4 regions of the Exiguobacterium sp. s128 genome follow, and region 1 is predicted to be linked to each of the others. Evidence: riboswitches for the same ligand, from Rfam matches in the RefSeq annotation. Region 1 holds a riboswitch; each other region holds the start of a gene.

Region 1 (6,013 bases):
GTGAGACGGATGCCGTCGTCACGTAGAGTGCGGCAAGAACGATCGCCTGGACGATAAAGACGAACCGCAATCGACCGATCGGATTCCGGCTGGCGATTTTCCCCGCTAAGATATTACTGAAAATCGAGACAACCCCGTACGCAAGTAAAATCGGACTGATCCAGGTCGACGGCAACTTCAGTTCCAGCTCGAGAACCGGGACGAGATACGTGTAGACGACATACGTCGCACCAAATCCGAACGACGGGATGAAAAAGGCAATCATGATTCGCGGATTGGCGAGTAGACGAAGTTGATCCCGAATCGAACTGGTTGCTGCTGATTGCTGGACCGGAATGACCTTCAGGACAGCGAGCAGAGCGATGATACCGAGACTGCTTGTCAGCCAAAACGATGCGGCGTACCCGGCATGCTGACCAATGAAGGTACCAATTGGAACACCGAGGACATTTGCCATCGTAAATCCGCCGAAGATGAATGAAACGGCGACACCGCGTTTTGCGATCGGGACACTGTCGCTTGCGACGACCATTGCAAGTGAAATCAGGACGCCTGTCAGAACAGCCGTCACGATCCGTGACAACAACAACAGTTCATAATTCGGTGCGATCCCGCTACAGATGTTCAGGATGATCCAGACGAAAATCAGACTGAGCATTAACTTCCGTCGCTCAAGGTGTCCGGTCAAGGACATCGTAATCGGTGTCCCGATCGCGAAAGCAATCGCAAAGGCAGAAACGAGCGTGCCGGCTTTGGCAATCGTGATGTTCAGACCGTCTGCGACTTCAGATAAAATACCGACGATGACGAATTCGCTTGTTCCCAGGACAAAGGTCAACATGGATAACGTAGCGATCAACAGCCAGTCGGCTTGACTCAAACGAGTCGATGATGATGACATATACATTCCTCACTTCTGGCGCATGTGCGCAAAAAAACTATCGTTTATCAGAATAGCATGATTTGCACCGGTCGGAAACCGGATTTAGAGGACGGTGAAAAAGAAGAATTATTGCGAATAGCATGTCAATTTCGCTTGCTGAATATTCGGGTATACTGAAGAAGTAAAGACAACTAAAAAACGAGTAAAGGACGTGACGGAACATGCAAGCAACAGTCACTTGGAATCAGAAGATGGGCTTTAGCGGTGAGACCGAATCCGGGCATCACCTGGCGATGGATGCGGCACCCGACAACGGAGGCGACAATCAAGCTCCGCGCCCGACGGAGTTGTTACTTCACGCCGTTGCCGGCTGTACCGGCATCGATATCGTCTCGATTTTAGAAAAGATGCGCTTGACGCTGACGTCATTTGAAATGGATATCGAAGGCGAACGGGCGGATGATCATCCCCGGCGTTTCACGACGATCTCGATTCATTACCGGCTCGAAGGTGATTTACCGGACGATAAAGTCCGCCGGGCGATTGCCTTATCAAAAGACAAATACTGCTCGGTCTCGCAATCGCTGAACGCGGAGATTGAAGTTTATTACTCGATCAACGGCGTCCGGAACGAGGAACCGATTTGAAACGGATGGTTCCTGTTCTGTTAGCAAGCGTTCTGCTCGCCGGTTGCGCCGACGAGCCCGCAAAACCGGCTGCACCGGAACCGAAGCCGGCGAAGAAAACAAAGCCACCGCAACCGGACCGGCCTTCTGCAGCTGAACGGGCGGAAAAACAACTGAAAGAGACCATCTCGAAGATGTCGACAGCGGAAAAAGTTGATCAGTTGCTATACATCGGCGTGACGGGAACAGCTCTGACGCAAGCGGACCGTCAATTACTGCAGGACCATGTGCTTGGAGGCGTCTTGTTACTCGGTGGCAATATCACCTCGACCGATCAGCTGAAAACCTTTACGGCAGCGATTGGCGAAGCGCAAACGGCGGACGAAAAAGCGTTCCTTGGTTTTGATGAAGAAGGCGGGCGTGTCAGCCGGGTCCCGGATGCCCGACTCAAATTATCACCAAGTCTGTCGTTTGGTCATAAAAATGATCCTGGTTTGATGAAGGAAGTCGGACGGACACTCGGTTCAATTTCCCGTTTTTACGGCTTTAATATGGACTTCGCTCCAGTTCTTGACGTCAACAGTAATCCGGCGAATCCAATCATCGGCGACCGGGCGCTCAGTGCGGACCCGCAACAAGTGGCACGGCTTGGTGTGCCATTGATGCAGGGCATGAAGGAAGAGGATATCGTGCCGGTCGTCAAACATTTTCCGGGACACGGCGATACGACCGTCGACTCGCATGTCGGTCTGCCGCGGGTCGATGCGACGAAAGCGGAACTTGAGAAGACGGAGCTGGTCCCGTTTAAACGGGCGATTCAAGACGGGGCTGAAATGGTCATGGTCGCGCATATCCTGTTCCCGGCTCTCGACAAAAATCGTCCGTCCTCATTATCGAAAGAAGTCATGACCGGTGTGTTACGGAGTGAACTGAAATTTGATGGTGTCATCATCACGGACGATCTCGTCATGGGAGCCATCACAGAACGGTACGGATTAGCTCAAGCGGCAGGTCTTGCACTTGAAAACGGTGCGGACATGGCGATGTTTTCCTCACCCGGCGCGTACGCGTCCGTTCACAAGGAAATCATGGCGCGGATCAAACAAGGGAAATTGTCGGCAGCCGATCTCAATCAGAAAGTCATGCGGGTCTTACGCTTAAAACAAACGTATGACTTGTCGCAAACGAAACGTGTCGACGAATACCAACGCTTGATCGAGCAGGTCAAAGCGGTCGAATCGGACATGCGACACTAATCAAGGGTAGAACAAATCGGACTACCCGTGGTAAACTACAGGCGTACCATACAAATCAATATCTACACTAGGGGAGTCTCGTAGCAGACTGAGACGGAAGTATCCGGACCCTTTGAACCTGATCTAGTTCGTACTAGCGGAGGGAAGTGGTATCCGATCATCTATCGAGGGAACGCCAAGCGTCGCCCTTTTCGTAGGACCACTCCATCAGTTCATGGGGTGGTCCTTTTTCGTGTGGAAAGGAGGGGGAACGATGTCACATTTACACCTGATTACAACCGGACGCGACAGTAAGGAAGTGTTGGAACAGACCCTTCCACAGCTCGCAATGTCCGTCGATCGCATCCACTTACGGGAGCCAACCTGGTCAGTCCGGGAATTGGTTTCCTGCATTGATACGTTGCTCGATCAAGGAGTCCGGGCAGACCAGCTGGTAGTCCATGACCGGCTCGATGCAGCACTCGTCACCGGCACGACCGTCCAGTTGACACGCCGCAGTCTGTCGGTCGAGCGTGTCCGGGCACAGTTTCCGACGATTTTCATCGGTCAATCGGTTCACTCGTTGACCGAAGCGATGGTGGCGGAACAAGCCGGCGCCGATTACGTGATGTATGGTCATATTTTTGAGACGGATTCGAAACCCGGCGTGGCGCCACGGGGGCTCGATGCGTTACAGCAAGTCGTCGACTGGACATCAATCCCGGTCATCGCCATCGGCGGAATCAAACCGGAAAATCTGTCTGATGTCTTAACCACCGGGTGCAGCGGAGTTGCCATCCTGTCCGGGATTTTGGGTCAAGCCGATCCGGCGGAAGCAGCCGGACGGTTCCGGACGGTGATTGGACGATGAAACAACCGGATGTATTAATCGTCGGCGCCGGTATCATCGGTTTGACGCTCGGATATGAATTGTTGCAGCGGGGACAAAGTGTTCACGTGCTCGATCAGTCGGCTGTCGGACAAGGTGCGACACGGGCGGCAGCGGGGATGCTCGCGACGGACGAAGAACTGTCGGAACCGTTACATGCGTTAGCGGCAGTGAGTCGCGTACTTTATCCGAAGCTTGTCCGTCAATTGTTCGACGAGACCGGGTTGACGAGCGGCTATCTCGAACTGCCGTTTCAGCTGCGCCAGACAAAGCAAACCGTCCAATTTGAACGGGTCGGTCAAGTCGATCCTCCATTGCTTGTCCGGGCGTTACGGCAAGCGATTGAGCAGCGGGGCGGAGTGATTGAAGAACAGGTAAGTGTCTTGCGTCTTCTGCGGGACGAAGGGACGGTAACCGGGGTGGAGACAAGCCGGGGACAACAGGTTGGACGGCAGGTCGTCATTGCTAGTGGACGAGGGTCGGAACCGTTGTTGCAAACAATCGGGATTCCGATTGATACGCTTCCGGTCAAAGGTGAATGCCTATCTGTCCGTCTCACAACCGGTCGACTTGAGCAGACTTTGTTTCATGAGACGGTGTATCTTGTCCCGAAAGCAGACGGACGGATTATCATCGGCGCAACGGAACACGTGGGTGAGGAGTCGACGACGGTCAACGCGGGCAGCGTCTCGGACCTGTTGGCGGCAGCAATTGACGTGTATCCGCCGATCCGTGATGCGGCATTGATCGACATCTGGTCCGGTGTTCGCCCGCAGACCCGTGACGGGTTACCGTATCTTGGACGGGTCAAAGGAATTGACGGTTTGTTGGTCGCGACGGGACATCACCGGCACGGCATCTTGCTCGCTCCGGTGACAGCACAAGTCCTCGCTGATTGTGTCATGAACCGAAAACCGGAAGTTGCACTGGAGGCATTTTGTTGCAGACGACACGAGGAGGAGAATACATGCAAATCCGATTAAATGGGAAAGACTATCGACTGGCGGAACAAACGAAGACGCTACACGACTTGATTCAGCAGTTAAACATTGATGAAGAGGTCGTCATCATCGAACAAAATCATCAAATCATCGACCGGTTCCGGTATACGGACACGAACGTCCAACCCGGTGATGTCGTTGAAATCGTTCATTTTGTAGGAGGCGGATAACATGTTAGAAATTGGCGGAAAAACATTTGCATCACGATTATTACTCGGAACGGGAAAATACCCGGACGCTGAGACGCAACAACAAGCGGTCGAAGCATCGGAAACGAACATTTTAACGTTTTCCGTCCGGCGTTTTGACGTCTTTGCGAAGGAACAGACGAATCCACTTGCGGCACTCGACTTAAGTCGCTATGACCTGTTGCCGAACACGGCGGGCGCAAAAACGGCGGAAGAAGCCGTCCGGCTGGCAAGGCTCGCCCGGGCATCCGGCATGTGTGACATGGTCAAGGTCGAGGTGATCGGTTGCGACAAGACATTATTGCCGGATCCGATCGAAACCTTACGGGCGGCAGAGGAATTAATCAAGGACGGTTTCATCGTCTTGCCGTATACATCGGATGATTTGTTGCTCGCCCGTCGGCTCGAGGAACTGGGCTGTCACGCCATCATGCCGGCAGCGTCACCGATTGGTTCGGGACAGGGAATTCTGAACCCGCTCGCGCTCAGTTTCATCATCGAACAAATGACGGTCCCGGTCATCGTCGACGCGGGAATTGGTTCACCGGCCGATGCGGCTTACGCGATGGAGCTTGGTGCTGATGGTGTCTTGTTGAATTCTGCGGTCGCCCATGCCACCGATCCGGTCAAAATGGCGCAAGCGATGAAACTGGCGATCGAAGCCGGGCGTCTTGGTTTTGAAGCGGGGCGGATCGAGAAAAAACGGTATGCGACAGCAAGCAGTCCGACGACTGGAATCAGCCGCCCATGACAGACCGGTACAGTCGCCAAATCCGCTTCCGTCCGATCGGCCAAGGTGGACAAAATCAACTGGCTGAGCGCCGCGTCGTCATCATCGGTCTCGGTGCGCTCGGGACGGCGGGGGCGGAACAACTCGTCCGAGCCGGTGTCGGACACGTCACACTCGTCGACCGGGATTATGTTGAGTGGAGTAACCTGCAACGGCAACAGTTGTATACGGAACAGGATGCAGAAGAACGACTTCCGAAAGTCATCGCGGCGCAACGGCGTTTGCGTCAAGTGAATGCGACGGTGACGATTCAGCCGGTGGTCATGGATGTGACGGCTGAGACGATTGAAGCGCTCATCGCCGGAATGGATTTGATCATCGATGGAACCGATAATTTTTCAATCCGGCTGCTGATCAACGATGCGGCGGCGAGGCAGGGAATTCCCTGGATTTACGGGGCA
Region 2 (6,013 bases), on a different contig from region 1:
CGATTTGAGACGCGGTCCGCTAATCGTCGCGTGTATGAGGGATGTGGCTTGCAGTTTTTCGGTAAGCAAATCTTTTAGTTGGTGTAATTCCACGTATCGTCCCGTCCTTTTTTGTTTGTTCTTTCGAAACTGTAGCAAATTCACTCCCGTTCGACAAGCAAGTCAGCTTTATTTCAAAAACGATTACTTCATTCCTGAAGGAGGAAAACAACATGTTCAAAAAAATTCTTTCCCAAATCGGTATTGGTGCCGCGACGGTCGATACACGACTTGAACAAGACCAGTGTGAACCCGGTGGAACGATTCAAGGTGTCGTTCACATCAAAGGTGGTAGCGTCGATCAGGAAATCGACCGGATTTACCTCGCCTTTAACACTCAATATAAAGAAGAAGTCGGTGACAACACGGCCTTTACGACTTTCACACTCGACCGGTTCGCTTTAAACGAAGCGGCCTTTACGATCGAAGCTGGCGTCGAACGGGAAATTCCGTTTACGCTTCAAGTCCCTTTTAATACCCCTCTGTCTGTCAGTCAGTCCAAATCCTGGATCGAGACAGGTCTCGATATCGCACAAGCCGTCGATCCATCCGACCATGATGCCGTCGTCGTCAAAGCCAACGACCTCCAATCGGTCATTTTGGAAGCGATGGAAGATCTCGGATTCCGTTTAAAAAAAGCCGATACAGAAAAACTTCCGGGGCGTTTCCGAAAAGATCTGCCGATTGCCCAAGAACTCGAATATTCAGCGCGTGGAACACATTATGCGCATAAGCTTGATGAAATCGAAGTCATCATGCTGCAAGACCGGTCCGGTATTGAGATCGTCTTACAAATCGATCGCCGTGCCCATAGCTTAGGCTCACTGTTCAGTGAGATGGCGGGAGCTGACGAAACGATGACGACGCTGTCGCTATCGAATCAGGAGTTACGTAACGCTGCTACCGTCAAACAGCGCCTTGCTGATTTGATCGAACGCCACAGCTAAAAATAATTTACCGACTGGCAAGACAAAGAAAACTGAACGAATCCTCCTTTTCCAAGGTGGGATCGTTCAGTTTTTTAATGTTTTTCTTTAGTTTAGCTCCCTATTCTTTCCTGTCGACGAAGGGGTCTCGATCGTCTGACGATACGTTTGCTCAAACGTCTCTTCCGTCCAGCCCATCTGCCAAAACATCAATTCGTAATAACAACTTTTGACGAAATGTTGTTTCATCCGTTCCCGTTCTTCGGCACTTGCCCGCTCCGCCAAATCATTCAGACGATCGATTTGTTCAAAGACGACCCGCTCGAACCATTCCGAACTGTATGTCTCAATCCATTGTTGATAAATCGGTGAAGCCGGTGTCGCTGCTTGTAATTGTTGTCCGATCTCATAGTAAAGCCAATAACACGGTAAAATAGCAGCGATGGTCTCCCCGAGCGTTCCTTCACTTGCATGGTGCATATGCGAAATATACGCATATGCTGTCGGTGCCGGTTCGAACTCAGCCAACGTATCGTTCGAGATTTCAAGCAGTTCAAAAAACGATTGGTGCAGACTCAGTTCTGCCGCGTAAGTCGATGTCGCATGCTCGGCCAGTTCAGCAATCGTCGCAAAATCGTGGGCTTTCGAAGCCGCGCGGGCTTGAATCTTCGCAAAATGTTTTAAATAATACGCGTCCTGTAAGACGTAATGGCGAAATTTCGCTTCCGGTAAAGTCCCGTCCGCGATGCCCGTCACGAACGGATGGGTAAAACTACTGTCCCAGTACCGTCTTGCTGCTTGTCGAATTTCTTCACTGAATGTCATGTCGTTTCCCCCTTCTTTAATCAAAAAACGCCACACCCGATGTCAGGTATGACGTGAAAAGACCTCATATAAAGAAGGGTTCACGCCACTTCCCTCCGTAAGTCCAAACTTAATCAGGTTCAAAGGGTCCGAACGTCTTCGTCGTCTCAGTCAGCCTACTGACTCCCCTAGTGGTCGCTATTTGATTTGTTTTGATTTTAGCATGATTTAACGTTTAATTGACCCTTTCTCGTCATTTCCATCCCTTTTTTGTACAATGAACATGGCGGAAGGTGGACGTCCGCTCGTCCTTGAGACCGATTCTCTTCTGAAGACGGTCGATTAGACTGAACTTAGTACCTGATACTTAACTTACGGAGGAATTTATGATGATGAATAAAACAATGACATGGACGGCATCTGCATTGCTTGCTACGACTTTACTGCTTCCGACGGCTGCCTCGGCTGAGCAAATCGTCGACAAAACGATTATTACGCTCGGCGAATCACTGGGTGCCAAAGACAAAGCATGGGTCCTGTCGCGCCTGAATGCACCGGAAGGCATCACGCCGATCATCGCGACATCGGCGGACGAAGAAAAATACCTTGGTAAAAACATCCCCCAGTCGCAACGTGGTGGCGGAATGTATTCTTCGGCCAAAATTGAACTGGCTGAAAAGGGAGACGGACTGTCGGTCGCGACTGAAAACATCACCTGGGTGACAAAAGACATGTACTTGAACGCCCTCGTGACGGCAGGCGTGACGGATGCCGACATTACCATCACGTCTCCTTATAAAGTAACCGGCACGTCCGCGTTGACCGGTATCATGAAAGCATACGATCAGACATCGGCGGAGACCGGCATTAAACTGACGGATGAGCGAAAAGATCTTGCCCAACAAGAACTTTCCGTGACTTCAGACGTCGGAAAGACGGTCGGGACCGATAAAGTGGCCGATTTGATGAACGAAATCAAAGCCGAAATCGCAAAACAAAAACCGGAAACAAAAGTCGAGATTGAAAACGTCATCGTCCAAGTCATCCAAAACAATAACATCAATCTGTCAGATGCGCAGATGGATCGCCTGACCGGATTATTCAATCAAATGGAGCAAGCCGACCTGAACTGGGGGCAAATCGAGAGTGGTCTAAAAGATGCGGGGCAGGACATTCAGGCATTTGCCACTTCGGAAGAAACAAAAGGCTTTTTTGCTAAATTATTTGATGCCCTCAGCAGTTTCTTTAACTCGATTGCCGGTTGGTTCAAATAAAAATATCTCTTTCTTCTGTTCGCGCGTCCATGATAAAATGAACCTATCGAAAACGAAAAGGTGGTGTGGAGGAATGGGTTTTGCTGCGTGTAAAGATTGGCTGATCGAACAACTGTATCTGTTACGCGCGATTTTTCATGGAATGGCGTTCTAAGGGACACGTCTGCCCTTTTTAAAGGAACTCCATAGTTGAAAAATAAAGCAAAGCGTATCTTCCACCGTCTGTAGGAGAGTGCTGTTTGCGCTCTCCTTTTTTGATGCGCTAGAGAGGAATTTCTAGATGATGATTTGCGACCTGCAACACCTTACTAAACAATTCGGAGGTGACGACATCTTAACGGATGTGTCCCTCTTTATCGAACAACACGACCGTATCGGATTGATCGGTCGAAACGGAAGTGGAAAAACGACACTTTTACGGTTGATCGCCACACTCGATTCACCCGATGCGGGTGCGATGTATCAAAAAAGTGGTTTGACGATCGGGTATCTCGAGCAGCTTCCGCAGTTTGATCACGTGCTCACAGGTCTGGATGTCTTATGGACCGCATTTGCCTCATTAGTTGATTTACGCCATTCCCTACAACGTCTCGAACAACAAATGGCGACGGAAATCGAGCAGTTGGACCAGCTACTCGAACGTTATACGCTAGCGACAGAAAGGTTTGAACGTCAAGGTGGTTATTTACTTGATTCAAAAGTCGAACGGATGATCAACGGGCTTCACCTTCAATCGCTCCTCTCTCGTCCGTTTCATCAACTGAGTGGTGGTGAACAGACAAAGATTTGTCTTGGACGAATGTTACTTGTGGAGCCGGACCTTCTGATTCTGGACGAGCCGACCAACCATCTTGATTTAGCTGCCGTCGAATGGCTTGAATCCTTTTTAACGAGTTATGCAGGCGCTGCCCTCCTTGTCTCGCACGACCGGGTGTTCCTTGATCGTGTCGTGACACGGGTTGTTGAACTGGAGGACGGACACCTTCATTTGTACCGGGGAAACTATACGTTCTACGTTTCGGAGAAAGAACGTCTTTTGCTCGAACAATTTCATGCTTATCAGGAACAACAAAAAAAAATCAAGCAAATGAAGGATGCTATTCGCCGCCTGCGGCAGTGGGCGAACGAAGCGTCTCCGCCGAGTGAAAAACTGTTTCGAAAAGCGAAGTCAATGGAACGGGCACTTGAACGGATCGAACGGATCAAACGTCCACAGCTCGAAGCCGAGACTCCGGACCTCGTTTTTTCGGCACACGGCAAGACCAGCCAAACCGTCTATCGGTTAGAGGACGTCGGGGTTTCCTTTTCCGAACGTACACTGTTCCAGTCCGTCACGTTTGAAGTGATGGCAAAAGATCGATTGGCCATCGTCGGCGCAAACGGAAGCGGTAAATCGACTCTCCTGCACCTGCTACTCGGAAAGATCGAGCCGACGACAGGTCTGATCTTACGTGGTCCCTCTGTCAAAATCGGTTATTTGTCCCAGCATATTACGTTTCCTGATACGGACCGTTTGATTGATGTATTCCGCTCACAGATCCACGTTGATGAAGGAACTGCTCGCCAACGCCTCGCCCAGTTTCTCTTTTTTGGACCTCGTGTCTTCTTGCCCGTCACGGCATTAAGTGGTGGTGAACGCATGCGTCTGATGCTAGCCATTTTAGTCCATTCCGATCTGAACGTACTCGTCTTAGATGAACCGACGAATCATTTGGATATTGATTCGCGGGACGCCTTAGAAGAGGCTCTGGAATCCTTTGACGGAACGTTGATCGCCGTTTCCCACGATCGTTATTTTTTAAATCGCCTGTTTTCGAAAACCTTATGGCTCGATCAGACGATCGAAGTGTTCCACGGTTCTTATGAATATGCTTCTTCTAAACGGCAGGCACGTTCTGTGACTACCAACACGCATAAACCATTGTCCACGGGTCGTCAGCAGAAAAATCTGATCCAGGCTCCGTTGACGAGTCCACAACTTGAAGAGGCCATTCAACGGTTAGAAGCGGAAGTCGCCCTACTTGCTCAGCAATTAGACATCACCCAAGATTTGATTAAAGTTTCAGAACTCTTTTTGTTACGTGAACAGCTGTCGACACGGATTGATGTTTTGTATGAACAACTTCTCCTGTCAGAGTAAGCTTCTAACCCTCTAGCAGCGCCATTTTCGACCTGTCATATTAATTATGACAGGTCTTTTTTAATCACTTAAAATGACCATCTCTTCTATAAAATGAATAATTAATCTAATTAGATTTCAAAAAAAAGTTTCAAATTTAGCTTGCTAATTATCTGAAAATTTGTATAATTCAACGTATAGCTTTTTTATCTTCACCAAAAAAATCTTAGGAGGAATTTTTCACATGGATGCCTTTCAACAAGCAATACAATCAGGAGTCGATTTCGCGAACAACTTATTATGGTCTTATATCTTAATCGCGGCACTGATCGGAGTCGGCATCTATTTTACGATTCGGACAAAATTCATTCAGTTCCGGTACTTAAAAGAAATGTTCCGGGTGACACTCGATAAAAATGAAAAAACGACGGATGACGAAGGAGAAAGCATCACATCGCTCCAATCGTTTTTCATCGGGGCAGCGACACGAATCGGTACGGGTAACCTAGCCGGTGTGACGATTGCCATCACGCTCGGTGGACCGGGTGCCGTGTTCTGGATGTGGATGGTCGCTTTACTCGGTGGAGCAACAGCACTGATTGAAAGTACACTTGCTCAAGTCTATAAAGTCCGCGATACAAAAACAAATGCTTACCGCGGCGGACCTGCTTACTACATCGAAAAAGGTTTGAAAAACCGGGCGCTCGGTATCGTCTTTGCGATTTTGATCGCCGTCACATTTGGTCTGATCTTCAACTCGGTTCAATCAAACACGATTGCAGCAGCATTTGATAACGCCTTTGGAGTCAACAAAGCCGTCGTCGGCGGCGTACTCGTCGTCTTAACAGGAC
Region 3 (5,651 bases), on a different contig from region 1:
TCGAACAGTATTATTTTTCCACTTCAAAAGTCCATGACTTACGACGCTTACTGAATGCATCCAATCAGACGCCAGGTGCAATCAAAGATTTATTGCTACGTAACAGCGCTTGGGAAGAGGAAATCGAGGAAGTGTTCACTGTCTATGAAACCGATCACCCACAGAATGCCAAAAAATTAGCTAGGCAGACGACTCAAACCACTCAAACGATTCTCGAGGACCTCTCACAAATCAAAGAGAAGTTGTATCGTGAATTGGAACAAAAGCTCGAATTAACAACTGAATTAACGGCGAATTATAAACGGATGTGCATTAGTTTATCGATCTTATCTTTTTTGTTAATTGCCGCAACCATCTTTTTATCAAAATTAGACGAGAATACTCCCACTTCTAAACGTTCAGGGCGAAACCCTAGTGCAAGTGGGAGATGAATCGTCTTCGGGCAAGGCGTGTCTTGCGACACGTCAATTGTCCGACACCCTTGGTTTGAAAACAATTAAAATCAGGAATAAAAAAAGAGTCATGTTCTTTGAAAACTGAAGATAGTAGGGTTGTGACAGGAAGTTCGTCTGTCACGTAAAATCTTCAACGTTCACCTTGCGGATGACCGAAGTAGCGAAAACCAAGCAGAGTAGGCATCCGTATAAAAGAAACGGACAAGATCAACGTTCTAAACCTGTCTCCTAAACAAAAACAAACACGTGACGGTCACATGGACGGTACGTGTTTGTTTTTGTTTTTATTCAGGACGAGAATTTTCCTTCATTCACGTGTTCCATCGCAAGATGCACAAGAGAGGACACATGATGATCATCCAAGGAATAGTAGACGACTTTTCCTTCTTTTCTATATTTTACTAACCCTTGTTTCAACAAGGTCCGCAGATGGTGGGACGCTGTCGCGATGGAACAATCGACTGAAGCGGAGACGTCACAGACACAAAGTTCTTCTTCTATCGTCAGCGCATAGGCGATTCGCAGACGCGTTGCGTCTGATAATACTTTAAACAGCTTTCCGATATCCATCGTCGGAATCGTATCGACGACGTGCCCAATTTCCTGCGCACGTTTTATATCAATGGCAATCGTTTCACAACGTGGGGCATCCAACGCAATCACCTCTTTCCTTTTAATTGCACCATCGATTCGGATCAATTGCAAGAAAATCCATTCCTGACCTCTGACCTACCTCTAAATCCGTCAAAAAATAACTAGTTTCCCCTGCTCGACTCCTATTAAAAAAGTTCTCTTCTTAAAGTACAGAAGAGAACCCTTTTAGACGCTATCCGGAAAAAAATGAACAATCAGCGTTCTGATTTGTGTTGATTTCGTCTTGTGATCGCGTAAAAGAACCAACCACCCAAAAAATTTCCGATATCCCAGACAATCCGATTATTGTCGACGGCACGAACACCGATATCAATGATACCTGTACTGTATAGGCGTTCACGATACCGTTTCCGTAACAACCTCGGTAACGGAAGATGCAACATCAGCCGGTAAAAAAGATCGAGATGTGTGTGTCCCCAAATCTCAGTCGCGATGGAGCTCGTTTGAATCAGCAAGGAACGTTTATAACGTTGTTGGTATTTATTTTTTAATAGAACAGCTAGTTGATACGAATACCGATTAGGAAAAGGGAACAAAGCTGCTCCTAAATGATATTTCCCTCGATTATCGACTCGAATGATTTGTGGTTCGATTTTATATCGAATCCAACGTCCCCGAAATCGAATAGACTGCCATTTCACGACTTATCACCTCTTGATGACTATACCCTGTCTGAAATGCTCTGACGCGCTTGTTTTGCGGCTTCTCTGAATTCCTGTGTCGCCCGTTCGATTTCTTTTTTCGCAAACAGTGTGGAGATGACAGCATATCCGTCGACTAAACTGCCTAGTTCACCGATGTTTTCTTGGGTGATCCCGCCAATCCCGACCAACGGAACCTGAACAGCTTGACGAATCGCCTTTAACGTTTCTTTCGGCATGAAAGTAGCATTTCGTTTCGTCGTCGTCAGAAAAAGTGAACCGACGCCTAAATAATTCGCCCCTTCCCGTTCCGCGATTAGTGCCTGTTCTACCGTCGAGACAGAGACACCAATCATCGCTGTAGGCAGAAGACGACGAGCTTCACGCAAAGGGATGTCTTCCTGTCCGATATGCAAACCAGCGCCTACGAGCATCGCAATATCAATCCGATCATTGATGATCAGTGGCACGCCGTAACGTTCCGTCAACGCCTTCAGTCCGATGGCCGCTTCTAAAAAAGTTTTTCCTGATGTTTGTTTTTCACGTAATTGAACAATCGTCGCACCACCTTTGAGCGCTGCTTCTACCGCATCTATCAAGTTCAATTCAGGGTGAAACCGTCGATCGGTCACGGCATACACGAAGTAATCAGTTTCCATCGGTTTGCACCTCCTGAAGCGTCTCTTCCGTCATTAAACTGACTGCATTAAACAAACCCGTCCGAAAATCACCGATCCCTGCTTGTCGATCAGCAAGCTCCCCTGCTTTGCCCATCAAATATGTCCCATATACGGCTGCCTCGAATCGGCCATATCCCGCTCCTAAAAACGTCGCAATCAACGAAGCTGTCATACACCCCGTCCCGGTCACTTGCCCAAGCCGCTTTGCCCCGACATCGAGACGGCATTGACGGCTTCCGTCCGTCACAAAGTCAATCGGACCTGTCACGACAATGACTTGGTTGGTTTGTGCTGCAAAGGTATGGACTGCTTGAAAATCGAGTGATTCCCCTTCCGCAACATCTACTCCTTTTGTCGTCGTCGCTTGCCCGATTAGCGTTTTGATTTCTGAGGCATTTCCTTTAATGACCGTAAACTGAATGTCATGCATCAATTCGTTTATGAAATTCGTACGTAATGTCGTCGCGCCTGTTCCGACCGGATCCAGAATAATTGGTTTGCCCAATCGATTAGCGGTTTTCCCTGCCAACAGTTGCGCCTCCCGGATCGATGGATGCAGCGTGCCTGTATTGATGACGACAGCGTCAGCAAGACCAACCATCTCTTCTACTTCTAATACATCTTCCGCCATGACTGGGGATCCTCCAAGCGCTAGCGTCATATTGGCACAGTCGTTGATCGTGACCGTGTTCGTCAAATGATGAATCAGTGGTTTTTTGTCATGAATAATCGGTAACATGATTTTCCCTCCAAAGTTCGTAAAAGTGATGGGTTGGTCCAATTCCGTGTCCGAGCGCAAAACCGTGGCGAATCGCCTCCGTCACGTACTGTTTCGCATACATGATACTGTCGTACAAGGAGTCACCTTGTGCGAGTCGGGCTGCAATCGCAGCAGACAACGTGCATCCTGTACCATGTGTGTGCTGACGAGTTAGTCGTTTCTGTTCATACACGTAATGATTTCCTTGCGTATATAACAAATCGATTGCTTGTTGTCCCTCCAAATGACCACCTTTGAGCAAAATGGCTCCCCCGGGTCTTTTCGCTAGTTCCACCGTTGCTTGTTCCATATCCGAAAGCGATTGAACCGTCCTCCCAATCATCCGCTCGATTTCGGGGATGTTCGGTGTGACGAGTGTCGCGAGCGGTAACAGATGTTCTAACAAGGCTTGTTCTGCATCTTTCCGTAACAAGCCGTGTCCACCTTTTGCGACCATGACTGGATCTAAAATGATTGGAGCATCACATTGTTTTAATTGTTTTGCGATGATTTGAATCGTTTCTTGATTAGAGACCATCCCGATTTTGACAGCATCAACACGAATATCGGAAAAGATAGATGTCAATTGTGCTTCTACAAGACGAGGTGACACATCCTCGACGGCTTGGACACCTAATGTATTTTGTGCCGTAATCGCTGTGAGGACACTCATCCCATACACGCCGAGGGCAGAAAATGTTTTTAAATCTGCTTGAATGCCCGCTCCACCACTAGAATCCGATCCTGCAATCGTCAATACATGTTTCATATCGCTTCCTCCCTTTCTTATGAGCCAATTAGGAGAAAACGGACGACAAAAAGCGCCGTCCGCTGTAAAAAAGCAGACGACGCCATGAAAAACCCTCATCTAGGTTTTATATCTCATGTCTTCGATCTCAACTTTCCTACGCTGGTATTATCCAGTTCAGGTGACAGGGTCGAAAACAGAATAGTTTTCCTCTCAGCCGGACTCCTCCAGCTCCCCTAGTTGCTCGTAATTTAATTCCTTTTTACTGTAGCATAGCGTTATCAAAAAAACGAGCCGAAGCTCGTTTTCATAAATATCCAAGTGGATTAACCGTGTTTGCCGGTCCTGTCGCACTGTATTGATATCCACCGATATGCAATTCAAAATGAAGATGTGGTCCAGTCGAGTTGCCGGTACTTCCAAGCGTACCAAGCGATTGACCTTGTGAAACCGTCTGACCCGCACGAACTGCCAACGAATTCATATGAGCGTACACCGTCGTATAGACTTGACCATTCAGGAAATGCGAAATCATGACATGGTTTCCGTAAGGTCCTCCACTTCCAGCTGTAATGACTGTTCCGGAAGCGGCTGCTCGAATCGGCGACCCCACTGGTCCGCTGAAGTCTACTCCATTATGAAAAGTATACCCGTTTGCCCCACTCGCCGGTCCAAATCCTTGTGAAACACCACCTGAAGCTGGACGAATGAACTTCGCTGAGCCTGTTGGAACACTAACGACCGGAGAAGGACTGACTGCGGATTTATTTGATTCGCTCGTCGCTTTTGCCGCCTCTTTTGCCGCACGTTCAGCCGCTGCTTGTTCAGCTGCAGCACGTTCAGCTGCTGCCTTTGCCGCTGCTTTCGCTGCTGCAATCGCTCGCTCTTGTGCTTCTAGTGTCGCTTGTAATTCTTTGGCGTTCAATAGTTTCGTCGTGAACTTCGTTTTCCCTTTACGCAACTTCTTTAAGGTCGCACTCCGTTCCTTCATTTGCTTCTTCAGCTGTTTTTTCTGCTCTAACAACGTTTCTTTTTCTTGAACACGTTCTTCTTTTTTAGCCATAAGATTACGTTTCATTTCGGCTAGTTTTTTTTGTGTCTCCAGGTAGGCAGAAATCATCTTGTCATCTTGTTCAGCAATCTTTTTACCTGCCATGACGCGACTAAATAAATCCCCTAGATTTTTCGATCCAAAAATGACTTCTTCCCATTTAATTGAATTTCCATCATTTTCTTGAAGGACACGTAAACGATCCCCCAACAGTTCTTCTTGCCGTTTCAACATCGCTTCATATCGAACAATTTCCGCTTCGAGATCTTTAATCTGAAGATTCAGTTGCTGAATCTGTTTATTTTTTTCTGAAATCCGGAAAATATTTTCATTGATCGCAGCATCAATTTTATTGATTTCTCGCTGTTCCGTTGATATTTTAGCTTCTTGTTTTTTGATTGCTTTTTCCAATTGACGCTGTTCTGTCGCATTTTGAGATTTCTTTTCCTTAATCGTCGCAGCATGACCAGAATTCGGCGCAGTTGCCAAAAGTAATGTTCCTAACAATACTGTCGAAAGCAATTTTTTTAACATGGTCAGTTTCCTCACTTATGTATGAATTCTTATTTGAAAAGTATTTAATTCAAAGTATTTCCGTCTGAAATTGATTATAGCATCGTAATAGTTTCAGTAAAATTTCATTTGTGTTTCAAGTGAAACCG
Region 4 (6,013 bases), on a different contig from region 1:
TTTGATGTCAGCGGTTCGGCGATTGCGATGGAAAGTATCACGGCGCAACAACGTTTTATCATCAGTCCCGCGTATTTTGACCGACTCTTGCAAACGCGTGACCGGTTACGGAATCTCGCAGACATTTGGCTCAGTCCCCCGCTCAAACAACGGCTCGTCAGCGGTCCGCCGACGGTCGAGTTGGCACTGGACCGGGAGGCTGGTGGACTCGAACTGCTCGTGACGTTTATCTATCAGGGGGTTCGGATCAATCCGTTACAAGAGACGGACTGGCTAGGGCGCGATGTGTCAATCGAAGGAGCGGTCCTCCGCTACGTGACGGAGAGTGGTTTCTTCGAGCGGAACGGTCGCTATCGGTTAGAGGAAGAAGCGGCGGAATACCAGTTTCTGAAAGGATGGCTCGACCCCCGTGTCGTTTACGGAAAACTCGTCGTTCAGGTGACGGAAAGTATCCGTCAATCCTTACCGAACGGACCGTTTCATCCGCGGATCGATGTTGAGACGACGGACCGCCTGGATTGGTTAACCTTCCGCTTTTCAATGGACGGGATACCGGAAGTGGAACTGAAGCAGGTCTTGCGGTCCCTTGTCACCCGGAAGACCTATCACCGGTTAAAGAGTGGTCAGTATGTCTCATTTGAGACCCGGGCGTTTGAACAGTTGCAACGCCTGTTTCAGCAGCTGGAAACCACGGAACGGGATATGCTAGAAGCAAGCATCCGTGTCCCGGCGATTGCCAACTTAAAACATCTTGTCGGAGCATCCTTCCTTCATCTTCATGCGGACTTGATGGAACGATGGCTTGAAGTGAAGAACGGTCGTGACATTCCATTACTGCTTCCGCAGGCGCTTCATCAACAACTGTATCCCTATCAACGTGCGGGGATACAATTTTTGGTCAACCTGGCTGCGCGGGACTGTCATGGGATTTTAGCCGATGAGATGGGTCTCGGGAAAACGATTCAAGCCATCGGTTATCTCGAGACACGCCCACCCGGACGAACGCTCATCGTGGCGCCTGCTTCGCTTTTACATAATTGGGCCGCGGAACTGGCTCGATTCGCGCCGGCGAAAACGGTGTATCTGTTGGCAGGTTCACGGAAACAACGATTGCAGGCGTTACGTGATCTGCCAGCGGATGGTGTTTTTCTTATCTCGTATCCGTCGCTCCGCGCCGATATGGACGCGCATCAAAAAATCGAATATGATTTAGCGATCTTTGATGAAGCCCAACACTTCAAAAATCCGACCGCGCAGACCGCCGTTCGATTGCGTCGTCTGCGGGCGAAACGCCGGTTTGCCTTGACGGGTACACCGCTTGAGAATCGGACAGATGACATTTGGTCGATTTTCCGGGTAATCTTTCCGTCCCTGCTCCCTGATTTACGGACGTTCCAAGACTGGTCTCACATGGAAATCAAACGTTTTCTCCAACCCTTTTTACTGCGTCGGACGAAACAGGAAGTGTTACATGATTTCCCGACGAAACGACTTTCGCATTATTACACGGAGCTTGGACCCACGCAGAAAAAATTGTACGCCTCCTACTTGGCGAAACTCCAACTCGACACGTTACGTCATTTGGACGAAACGAAACGTGAGGACCGGATCAAGTTGCTTGCTGGATTGACCCGCTTGCGACAAATTTGTTGTGATCCGGCTTTATTTGTCGAGAACTATACAGGCGAATCGACGAAACTTGATTTATTGATGACCTTGATCGAGGAAAAAATAGCAGCGGGTCACCGGATTTTGATTTTTTCACAGTATACGAAGATGTTAGCCCGCATCCGGGAACGGTTGGCTGAGCGGCAATTGACACATTTCGTTTTGACCGGAGACACACCAATCGAAGATCGGGTCGCTTTATGTGACCGGTTTAATGCAGGAGAAGTCGATTTGTTTTTGATTTCCCTCAAGGCAGGTGGTACCGGATTGAATCTGGCGACCGCTGATACCGTCATCTTGTACGACAGTTGGTGGAATCCTGCCGTCGAACAGCAAGCAGCTGACCGGGCCCATCGTCTCGGACAACAGTCGCCTGTCGAAGTCATCAAGTTATTGACGAAAGGAACGATCGAGGAAAAGATGACCGAACTACAAGATAAAAAGGCGACGATGATTGATGCCGTCTTGACGGACCGGGCGACCGAAATCTTGACGCTTCGTGAACTCGTCCATCTGCTGGAACCTCCATTGCAGCCACAAAAAAAGCCGGATTGAACAAACTGACCCCATCGTTTTTTACATTATCTTAAAAAAATAAAAGCTGCCTTGACCCGTTGTCTAGCAACGGGTTTGAAGGTTTTTGGACGAGGTTAAATTAAAAAAGAGGTTTTAGTTTTTGAGTTCTGGGGGTATATCTACATTAGCACCGTACAACACGGTCGCTTTTCAACATTTTTTCTCAATATCAGCGTAATGACCTGGGAGAGAAATGCTACTTATTCACTTGGTTCTTCATTATCGATGAAATCAATTTGAAATAGCATTCGTAGATCATCTGTACCGGAACGTCTTTGTTCCACTCCTACATTCATTACCTTTTGAGAGCTATACCAAATTCAAGGGGGAAATGAACATGTCAGTAACATTAAAAGTAGAAGAACGCGAAGTACGCCCACGCTCACTTAGAAAGCAATTACGTCATGAAGGAAAAGCTCTTGGTGTCGTGTATGGTTACAAAGTGGAAAGCACACCGATTTCATTCGATGAAAAAGAATTAGTCAAAGTCGTCCGCGATCACGGTGAAAACGTCTTGGTTGCCCTTCAAATCGGCGGCAAAAAAGTCAACACGTTGATCAACAAGCTCGATATGGACATCTTTACACCAACGATCAAACACGTGGAATTCATCGCGGTTAAAATGGATGAAGAAACAGAAGTCGAAACGGATATCGTCCTTGTCGGCGAATCGGCTGGCGCGAAACTTGGCGGCTTCCTTTCACAAACACTCTTTAAAGTAACAGTTGCAGCAACACCAGATAAATTACCGGAACGCATCGAAGTCGATGTAACGAATCTTGCAATCGGAGATTCGATCACAGTAGCTGATCTGCCGGAAGAAAAAGATTTCCGAGTCGTCACAGAAGGTGACATTCAAGTCGCTGCTGTCGTCGAATCGACACTTGAGGCAGATCTTGAAGAAATCGAAGAAGCTGAGGCACAAGCAGCTGAAGCAGACACAGCAGATGATTCAGAAAAAACTTCTGAAGAGCAAGCTGAAGAAAACAAAGAAGACAAAGAGTAATCTTTTCTCCCCTCCCCTCGCGGAGGGTTTTTTTTATGCATATTGACAAGTCCGGGCGACAGCCGTACAGTGAAGAATGTACACATCATTTACACATCCACTAGGGGAGCCCATTTGGCTGAGACGATTTACTTCGGACCCTTTGAACCTGATCTAGTTCATACTAGCGTAGGAAAGTGGAGCGGACTCTTCGTGCTCTTTTTCTGCGCCTTGCAGGTTACACGACCGCTCTCTTTTCATAGAGGGCGGTCTTTTTGCGGTTTCTTTGTGGGTGTGCATTCAAAGGAGAAGTGAGTATGAACAGTTGGAAAATGAAAGAAATCATCGTCATGATGATGCTTGCCGTCGCATGTGGTGTCCTGTACTTAGGTTGGTCGACATTATGGTTACCGATTTCGGCGATCTTCGGACCGGTCGGCTCAAATTGGATGTTCGGCATCTGGGTCGTCGCCAGTCCCCTTGTCGCCTACATCATCCAAAAACCGGGAGCCGCCTTGATTGCGGAAGTCGTCGCCGCTGCCGTCGAATTGTTTACAGGAAGTCATTTCGGCTTGTCTGCCTTATTGATCGGGCTGGCGCAAGGAATTGGAGCGGAAGTTGCCTTTGCCGTATTCGGATACCGGAAATTTAATACGTTCACCTTGATGCTGTCCGGTGTCTTCGCCGCCGTCGGAAGTATGGTCTACAGTCTCCTCGTGAATGGATTTGCCTATTATACGACGACGACACTTCTGTTGACGTTCTCACTTCAACTCGTCAGCGGGGCATTACTCGGCGGATTGCTCGCGAAAGTCATCGTCGACGCCCTCGTCAAGACAGGGACGCTGAACGGTTATGCGGTCGGACGGCAACGGAAGCAGCGTGCCGCATGATGCAGTGCGAGCACCTGTCAGTCCACTATCCCGGTCAAACGCAGGCCGTCCTAGACGACTTGACGGTGACGTTACATCAAGGCGAGACGACGTTGCTGATTGGACCGAGCGGCAGCGGGAAGACCACTTTTTTACATGTATTGGCGAGACTGTTGCCGGACACGATCGAAGCAGAGGTCACGGGGCACCATACGACGGACGGAACAGTCGGGATTCTGTTTCAGCAACCGGACGATCAGTTTTGTATGCAGACGGTCGGAGCAGAAATCGCCTTTAGCCTGGAAAATCGTTCCGTCAATCCGGGAGAGATGCAGGAACGAATCCGGATGTTGCTTGTGCGCGTCGGACTGAATCTTGCCTTGACGACACCGATTGCCGAGCTGTCCGGTGGGATGAAACAGCGGCTCGCTTTAGCCTGTGTCCTCGCCCTTGAGCCGGACATCCTGTTGCTTGATGAACCGACGGCGCAACTGGATCCGCACGGTCAAAGGATGATGATGGAACTGATCGAAGAACTCCATCATGATCCGACATTGACGCTCGTCTTGATTGAACATCAGCTCGATCAGTGCGTGACGTTTGCCGACCGGGTACTGGTTTTTGAACATGGGGGGCGACTGTTGCTTGACGGAACACCGGACGCAATTTTCGGTGAGCAACGTGACGTGCTGATCCAACACGGAATTGCGACGCCGCTTCTCTATCCGTACACATGGGAGACGTTACCGGGCGACTCGCCCCAAGCCGCTGACTTACGAAAACGTGATGTCGACCGTCCAAGCGTCCTTCACGAGACGACATTCGATGTGACGGGCGTAACCGCCAGACGCGGAAACCGGACGATTTTCGAAAATCTTTCTTTGACGACCTACCGTGGTGAGTGGATCATGGTGGTCGGACCGAATGGTGCGGGGAAAAGCACGTTGCTCGAGATGCTAGCGAAATTGATTCCGCTGCACGGAGGAAGCGTCCAGTTGTTTGAAACGAACCTGAGGAAATGGAAGGACCGTGCTTTTTACGCACAAGTCGGCTTCGTCTTCCAGCAACCGGACTTCCAGTTCCTCAAACAGACGGTCGCAGAAGAACTGGCCATCAGCTGTGCTGCCTTTGATCCAGAACGGGTCCAGACCGCCTTGTGTCACTATCGACTGACCGATGTCGCGGATCAATCTCCCCTCGCGCTCAGCCTCGGACAAAAAAGACGTTTGAGTGTCGCGACGATGTTACTGGAGCAAAAAGCTGTCTTGTTGCTCGATGAACCGACCTTTGGACAAGACGCTGAGACGACGGCACACATCATCGACGTGTTACATCAAGCCCAGGAGGCAGGAACAACGGTGATCATGGTGACGCATGACATGGAACTGGTTCATCGCTATGCGGATCGTGTCCTCGTCCTAGGTGAAGGACGTCTTCAGTTCGATGGAACACCTTCCGCACTCCTTATGAAACCCGTCCTTCTCGCACGACACCAACTCGTCCGTCCGCTGTCGTTTCTCTATCAACAACTCGAGGAGGTGAAGCATCGTGCAGGAAAACAAGTCATTGCTCACACGTATTAATCCTTCGGTCAAGCTCGGGACGTTATTATATGTCATGTTCTTGCTAATCACGACGTCCAGTTTACGGGTGACACTCGCTTTGCTTCTGTTGGCGTTAGTGGGTCTCGTACGTTCCGGCTGGCCCCTGACAACACTCATCAGACGGCTGGCCCCCTATTCCCTTTTATTTCTGTTGACGTTTTGGATGATGGCGGCGTTTGGGAAGGGCAGCACCGAGCTTTGGACATTCGGCTGGTTTCGGATTACGGAAGAAAGTCTCGATCATGCCTGGTTGATTGCGATCCGGATGCTCGCTTTCGTTTTTTTGAGCTTGACGTTCGTTGCGACGA

The links. Region 1 has a riboswitch for thiamine pyrophosphate ahead of KNQ13_RS11330 (thiamine phosphate synthase). Riboswitches for the same ligand answer to the same signal wherever they lie in the genome.
Region 2: it holds a riboswitch for thiamine pyrophosphate, as region 1 does, so the genes downstream of both, tenA (thiaminase II) here and KNQ13_RS11330 (thiamine phosphate synthase) in region 1, are expected to answer to the same signal.
Region 3: it holds a riboswitch for thiamine pyrophosphate, as region 1 does, so the genes downstream of both, thiD (bifunctional hydroxymethylpyrimidine kinase/phosphomethylpyrimidine kinase) here and KNQ13_RS11330 (thiamine phosphate synthase) in region 1, are expected to answer to the same signal.
Region 4: it holds a riboswitch for thiamine pyrophosphate, as region 1 does, so the genes downstream of both, KNQ13_RS11625 (ECF transporter S component) here and KNQ13_RS11330 (thiamine phosphate synthase) in region 1, are expected to answer to the same signal.

The regions. Positions count from the first base shown of each region.
Region 1 covers NZ_JACSMT010000029.1:21,528-27,540, reverse strand. Annotated here, with positions in the region: gene KNQ13_RS11345 (MFS transporter) at 1-907, opposite strand, end outside; gene KNQ13_RS11340 (OsmC family protein) at 1,105-1,530, shown strand; gene nagZ (beta-N-acetylhexosaminidase) at 1,536-2,765, shown strand; TPP riboswitch at 2,825-2,927, shown strand; gene KNQ13_RS11330 (thiamine phosphate synthase) at 3,019-3,615, shown strand; gene KNQ13_RS11325 (NAD(P)/FAD-dependent oxidoreductase) at 3,612-4,616, shown strand; gene thiS (sulfur carrier protein ThiS) at 4,601-4,804, shown strand; gene KNQ13_RS11315 (thiazole synthase) at 4,806-5,573, shown strand; gene KNQ13_RS11310 (ThiF family adenylyltransferase) at 5,570-6,013, shown strand, end outside.
Region 2 covers NZ_JACSMT010000011.1:51,280-57,292, reverse strand. Annotated here, with positions in the region: gene KNQ13_RS06570 (class I SAM-dependent methyltransferase) at 1-93, opposite strand, end outside; gene KNQ13_RS06565 (sporulation protein) at 213-986, shown strand; gene tenA (thiaminase II) at 1,074-1,790, opposite strand; TPP riboswitch at 1,864-1,969, opposite strand; gene KNQ13_RS06555 (DUF1002 domain-containing protein) at 2,159-3,043, shown strand; gene abc-f (ribosomal protection-like ABC-F family protein) at 3,324-5,183, shown strand; gene KNQ13_RS06545 (alanine/glycine:cation symporter family protein) at 5,407-6,013, shown strand, end outside.
Region 3 covers NZ_JACSMT010000070.1:433-6,083, forward strand. Annotated here, with positions in the region: gene KNQ13_RS15230 (CHASE3 domain-containing protein) at 1-431, shown strand, start outside; gene KNQ13_RS15235 (ArsR/SmtB family transcription factor) at 744-1,154, opposite strand; gene KNQ13_RS15240 (hypothetical protein) at 1,304-1,750, opposite strand; gene thiE (thiamine phosphate synthase) at 1,771-2,409, opposite strand; gene thiM (hydroxyethylthiazole kinase) at 2,399-3,169, opposite strand; gene thiD (bifunctional hydroxymethylpyrimidine kinase/phosphomethylpyrimidine kinase) at 3,150-3,959, opposite strand; TPP riboswitch at 4,076-4,186, opposite strand; gene KNQ13_RS15260 (murein hydrolase activator EnvC family protein) at 4,246-5,523, opposite strand.
Region 4 covers NZ_JACSMT010000031.1:18,109-24,121, forward strand. Annotated here, with positions in the region: gene KNQ13_RS11615 (DEAD/DEAH box helicase) at 1-2,223, shown strand, start outside; gene KNQ13_RS11620 (50S ribosomal protein L25/general stress protein Ctc) at 2,582-3,250, shown strand; TPP riboswitch at 3,343-3,442, shown strand; gene KNQ13_RS11625 (ECF transporter S component) at 3,547-4,122, shown strand; gene KNQ13_RS11630 (ABC transporter ATP-binding protein) at 4,119-5,684, shown strand; gene KNQ13_RS11635 (energy-coupling factor transporter transmembrane component T family protein) at 5,650-6,013, shown strand, end outside.